2 regions of the Aminipila butyrica genome follow, and region 2 is predicted to be linked to the other one. Evidence: riboswitches for the same ligand, from Rfam matches in the RefSeq annotation. Region 2 holds a riboswitch; the other holds the start of a gene.
The links. A riboswitch is a leader RNA that binds a small molecule or an ion and turns the genes downstream of it on or off. The one in region 2 is predicted to bind thiamine pyrophosphate.

Region 1 (3,123 bases), 1.1 Mb from region 2:
ACCGAATCCTTCATCAATCCCCACACAGGGCTGTCTTCGCTGTATTTGCCTGCCAGATATTCCTGAGATTCTTTCAGCATATCTAAATCATAGGATTCTGCATAACCGTGTAAAATCTCCGCAGCGGCATCCGGGTTTTCGATGGCGTATTCATACCCCTTACTGGTGGCTGCTAAAAAGGACTTTACCATTTCTGAATCTTGCTCCAGGGTGCTGTCCTTGGCAATGATTACTGGGGTATAGTAGTCCAGCTTAGGGTCCAGCTGGCGCAATTCCATATAATTCACGTCAATGCCTTGGCGCTTAGAATTGATTCCGTCCCAAGCCCAGAACATCCACATTAGATCGATATCTTTTTTCAGGGCTTCGTAGCCCGCCCCATCCGAGGTGATCATCTTTAACTTGCTAAAATCCGCTCCGTATTTTTCCATCACTGCATGAATGACGGCTTCTTCCCCCGGAGAACCCCAGCCGGTATAAGTCTTTCCCTCAAAATCCTTTGGAGAGGTAATGTTCTTGCCTACATAAGAGGCAAACCCCGACGTGTTGTGCTGAATCACCGTAGCCACCGCTTTGATAGGTAGGGGGTCCTTTGCGGCCAGCGCATAGGTCACATCCTCCTGATAACTAATACCGAAGTCTCCTTTGCCTGCTGCCACCAGGGCCGGAGTCACCCCATCTGTCGGCTCTACAATCTCTACATCCAGGCCAGCATCTTCATAATACCCCAATTCCTTGGCTGCATAAAGTCCCGTATGATTGGTATTGGGCACATAGTCCAAGATGACAGTCACTTTTTGCAGCTCATTCGTTTCCTTGCCTTCCGGCCCATCTGCACCTCCGCAGGCCGTCATGCCCGCAGCCATTACCAGAGCCAAGCCTAAAGCCCATACTTTCTTCTTCATATCTTTCTCCTCCTTTATTAACATAACATTTTTCACTTTTTTCTTAAATTGGGCAGTAAAATCAGCTGCAACAACTTTACACAGCCGTTCATCAACAGACTGAGAACCACCACCACCATCACGCAGGCAAAGACCTTATCCAGCATAAAGCCGTTTTTTACCCGCAGCATGTAATACCCCAACCCGCTGTCGGAGGAAAGCCATTCCCCCACTACCGCTCCCGTGATGCTGTAAGTAGCTGCTACCTTCAATCCAGAAAACAGGGCAGCCGCTGCTCCGGGGATTTTCACCAGACTGTAGACCCGCAGGTTTCCAGCCCCCAGCAGCCGAGCCAGATTCACCTGGTTGATGTCCACTTGACGCATACCGTCGGCAAAACTGATAACGATGGGGAAAAAGCACATCATCACTACAATGAGTACCTTAGGCGCCATGCCAAAACCTAAGTAAATCATGAAAATAGGGGCCAATACCAATACCGGTATCGTCTGGCTGACCACCAGCAAGGGGTAGACAGCAGTGCGAAAAAGTTCAAATCGATCCATGACTACGGCCAAGACCATGGCCAGGGCTGCCGCCAGCACCAGCCCCGCCAAGGTCTCCTTCATGGTCACCAGGCCATGGAGAAGCAAGGCACTTCTTTCCGCAGCCAAAGCCTGTAGAATGGCCGAAGGTGCTGGCAGGATGTACAAAGGGATTTCTGCTGCCCGCACCACAGCTTCCCATATTCCCAGCAAAATCAGACTTACAGCAACAGGTACCAATATTTTTTTCTTGTCAGACATGCTATCCGCCCCTCCTTTCTTTGGATGAAGTATCATTCACCCGAACGTCACCTTCTGGTGATTTTCCGCGATTCATTTTCTCTGCCCTTAAAAAGCAACAGACAAAATATGAAAAAAAGAGTGTTCCCCTAAAGAAACACTCCTACTACTCTTCTGCAACATGGCGGCTTGTCACAGCCTCTTGCATGTTAAAAGCTTTCCTATCGGCGGTACTAGCCACATCAGGTTCAAAGGGTTCTGCATATGCAATCTCAGCTCGGTCAAGACCTTGCACCCCTAGCATGTTTATTCTATTGCTTGCTCTTTTATGAGTTTACACTATGGGAAACTCTTTGTAAAGTCCTTTTCCCGTATCGACTCTTCAATCCGATTCCACCGGGGTCAATGCACCCGTCACCGAATCCATGATAAAGCCTCGGATTTGCACATCCTTTGGAATCAGTGGGTGGTTCAGCAAAATGTCCAAGGTATTTTTCACCGAACTATTCACACAGTCGAACCCGCCCAGCCAGGTATCAAAATCCACGCCGCAGTAATGCAGCAGATTGATATCCGTCTCAGAAACCCCTCGTTCCTTTAGCTTTTGAATCATCTTCTGAGCTTCCATGGACTGGGCTCCGCAGTCTGTGTGGCCGATGACCATCACTTCCTCCACCCCTAAATCCAAAATGGCTACCAGCAAACTGCGAACAGCACTGCCGAAGGGATGGGATACCACGCCGCCGGCATTTTTAATAATCTTGGCATCTCCGTTTTTCAGTCCTAGCGCTGCGGGCAGCAGCTCTAACAGCCGGGTATCCATGCAGGTGAGAATAGCAACCTTTTTCTGTGGATACTTGGTAGCAATATACTTCTCGTAGCTCTTCTCTGCTACGAATTCTTTATTATAAGCAATGATATCATCGATCATTTTTCAGTCCTCCATTATTGAGTTCCCGCTTTCGTCTCTTGCGTATGCTGTTAATCAGCAGAACTGCCACCGAAAACACCACAAAGGCTGGCATCACCCAATCCAAATAGCCCTCGTCCTGAGAGAGAACATCGGTCCATAAGCGGTCGATATACAGGTTGGTATCCTCCGACAAGTTAATGAAAGCCTGGGTATTGACCAGCTCTTCCACTGGCGGGTACAGGTTTTTATCGCCGCTGATTTCCGGGTCCAGCAAGGCTACAGCTGCCGTGTTAGGGGAGGAATACATGATGTATTCTGCATTGTCTGCCGCTGCCTGAGGTTCGTTGAGAAAATTGATGTACATTTCCGCCGCTTCCTTGTGACGGGAGTCCGATGGGATGCACACAGCATCATAGTAAATGTTCGTATTTTCTGGAATGTATACGGACAAATCCGGGTTAACTTCCTTCATAATGTAGTAGTCACCGATATAGTAAGGCGCAATAATGGCTTCGTTAGCCTGCATCTTGTCAAAAATCTG
Region 2 (3,123 bases):
GCGGGGAAATCAGACGTACATTTTCAATAAAATTTCCAAACATTATAAATCCTCCTTATTTCGCGGTTACGACTTCACCATTTAGAATCTTGTTCATATTCCGCATAGCACACATTTCGCCGCACATGGTGCAGGCATCTTTAATCTCTGACGGATTTTCGTCGTGAATTTTTCTTGCCTTTTCAGGGTCTATGGACAGCGAGAACATCTTTTCCCAATCCACCTCTTGGCGGGCTTTGCTCATTTCATCATCCCAGTCAGAAGCATGTGGAATATTCTTGGCCAGGTCGGCGGCGTGAGCGGCGATTTTAGCGGCGATAATACCGTCGTGAACATCCTGCTCGTTGGGCAAGCGCAAATGCTCGGCCGGCGTAACGTAGCAGAGAAAGGCAGCGCCATTTGCCGCTGCAACGGTACCGCCGATAGCAGAGGTAATGTGGTCGTATCCCGGAGCAATATCAGTCACAAGAGGGCCTAAAACATAATACGGTGCTCCATGACAGAGGGTCTGCTGTAATTTCATATTTGAAGCAATCTGATTCAGGGGCATATGTCCGGGGCCTTCGATTATCACCTGCACATCTCGAGCCCAGGCTCTTTTGGTTAATTCACCTAACGTAATCATTTCTTCCACCTGGGTGGCATCTGACGCATCATGGGTGCTGCCAGGCCGACAGGCATCCCCCAAACTGAGGGTGACATCATATTTTCGGCAAATTTCCAGAAGTTCATCAAACTGTTCGAAAAAAGGATTTTCTTTTCCTGTCATCTGCATCCAGGCAAACATGAGAGATCCTCCTCGCGACACAATGTTCGTTATGCGGTTTCTGTTTCTCATAAATCGAGCAGCAGTAGCCTGATTCATGCCGCAGTGAATCGTCATAAAGTCGAATCCGTCTTCTGCATGGATTCGGGCAATTTCCAGCCATTCATCTGACGTAATTTCAGCTAGCTCTTTGTTGTAATACACTAGCGCATCATAAATGGGTACACTGCCCAAGGCTGCCTTACACTGTGCTGCCAACGTGCGCCGAAAAGCACGGGTATCACCAAAGGTGCTTAGATCCATGATGGCATCTGCACCTAATCGTTCTGCTTCCTGCACCTTTGCCAATTCCACGTCTATGTTGCAGCAATCCCTGGATGCGCCCAGATTTACATTGATTTTGGTAGAGAGCATACGACCAATTGCTTTCGGATGCCCAATCTGGTGTCTTTTGTTCTTAGGTATAACTGCTTGCCCCTCGGCAATAAGCGCTCTCAGCTGCTCCGCAGAAATATGCTCATCTCCCGCTGCGATTTCCATTTCAGGCGTAACGATGCCAAGCCGTGCCGCCTCCATTTGTGTTGCGTAAGCCATAATCCAACTTCCTTTCCATTTTTAATAAATACAAAAATGCCCCTTTCCGCCGAACGGAAAGAGGCAACAAAAACACCACGATGTGCTATATGTTTGCTTTCCTACGGCGGCATTATCCGCATCAGGTATAAGGGTCGAAGCTTTTGCTTCCTCTCAGCCGTAACGGCTCCCCTGAGCATTTTTCACATTATAACATAAAGGAAAGGGAATAGTAAGCACTTATTCTTCTTATTCTCACATCTTTTTTATTATCTAAAATAGAAATTCGGACATATCAAGCTTTTATCTGCTGGGCTTCTCTCCTACATCCTTTACTGAATCATATTCTTTACCAGCCGCTTATAAAGCTGGAAGAGACTGGCTTTCTGAGCGCTCTCTTCCGCTACCAGCGGATAACGGCCAAGTTCTTTTTTATCCTGGTAAACCACGATTTCTCCTACCTTATCGCCCTTTTTAATTGGAGCCTTCACTTCTTTATCTTGCTCTACCTCAAAAGTTACCCCATCCTTTTGACCTTTTTCCACTAGGATGGAAATATCCTCGCCTGCCACCGCATTGATATAGTTTGGCTCCCCTTTTTCAATTTCCATCAACCCGTGAGGCTCGCCTTTTTCTGCCAGTTTCACCGTATCATAAGCAGCAAATCCATAATCTAACAGTTTGCCGGCTTCGGCAAAACGGACCTTCGAGCTGGAGCAGCCTAAAACGACAGCAATCAAAGTCATATCATCCCTGGTAGCAGAACCGGAAAGGCAGTAGCCAGCCTCCTGAGTAAAGCCGGTCTTGATGCCATTGGCTCCTGTATATTGCTTAATCAGCCGGTTGGTATTGGTCAGACCAAATTCCGTCTGTTTGCCCGGCAGTCCCACCATCATCTGATCTTGCCACTTGGTGAACCAATCGTGAGTCTTCTCGTGTTTAATCAATTCACAAGACATAATCGCGATGTCATGAGCACTGGTGTAATGCTCTGCCACCGGCAGTCCGTTGGTGTTGACAAAATGAGTGTTCTCCATCCCCAGCTCTCGAGCTCGGCTGTTCATATTTTCTACAAAAATATCCACACTGCCGGAGATGTATTCTGCTACAGCTACACAGGCATCATTTGCTGATACCATGGAGATTCCTTTCATTAAATCTTCCAAAGGATGCTGTTCACCTGGCTCCATGTACATCTGAGAACCGCCCATAGAAGCCGCTTTCTCCGATATGGTTACCATATCTGTCAGCTTCACTTGACCTCGGTCAATAGCCTCCATGGCCAGCAGCATGGTCATAACCTTCGTCACAGAAGCCGGCGGCAATCGGTCTGCTCCGTTTTTAGAAAAGAGCACTTTGCCGCTGCCTACGTCCATCAGTACTGCCGCTTTAGCATCTACTGTTAACCCTGCGTTATTCACTTCCAGCGATCCAGCCGAACTCCCTGAGCCGGCACCTGATTCAGAGCCGCCTCCCTCTCCAGCTGTCGGATCAACAACTGCCGGTGTATCTGCACTGACTGAAGGATCCTCTGATTCCAGCTGTCCTCCTTCTCGGCCTGCGGAAACAGTTTTACCCAAATCATCAGGCAGAATACTGCCAATGCCAATGGCACCGCCGCCCACTACCAGTACACCGACTAGCAGGACGGACATAAATCGAATCAGCGAAACCCGGTGCACCGTCCGGGCTACCAGCAGCCGCTTCTTCCAGTGAACCAGATTCTTTCTCGTCTTCTTCCTTCTATCAGAATGTCTATTAAAAATACGCATAATTTCCCTCCC

Region 1: it holds a riboswitch for thiamine pyrophosphate, as region 2 does, so the genes downstream of both, Ami103574_RS05380 (ABC transporter permease) here and thiC (phosphomethylpyrimidine synthase ThiC) in region 2, are expected to answer to the same signal.

What each region holds. Positions count from the first base shown of each region.
Region 1 is NZ_CP048649.1:1,089,372-1,092,494, reverse strand. Features, by position in the region: gene Ami103574_RS05385 (ABC transporter substrate-binding protein) at 1-905, opposite strand, end outside; gene Ami103574_RS05380 (ABC transporter permease) at 938-1,690, opposite strand; TPP riboswitch at 1,871-1,978, opposite strand; gene Ami103574_RS05375 (beta-class carbonic anhydrase) at 2,052-2,600, opposite strand; gene Ami103574_RS05370 (ABC transporter substrate-binding protein) at 2,590-3,123, opposite strand, start outside.
Region 2 is NZ_CP048649.1:2,212,839-2,215,961, forward strand. Features, by position in the region: gene thiM (hydroxyethylthiazole kinase) at 1-43, opposite strand, end outside; gene thiC (phosphomethylpyrimidine synthase ThiC) at 56-1,360, opposite strand; TPP riboswitch at 1,443-1,543, opposite strand; gene Ami103574_RS10525 (D-alanyl-D-alanine carboxypeptidase family protein) at 1,672-3,111, opposite strand.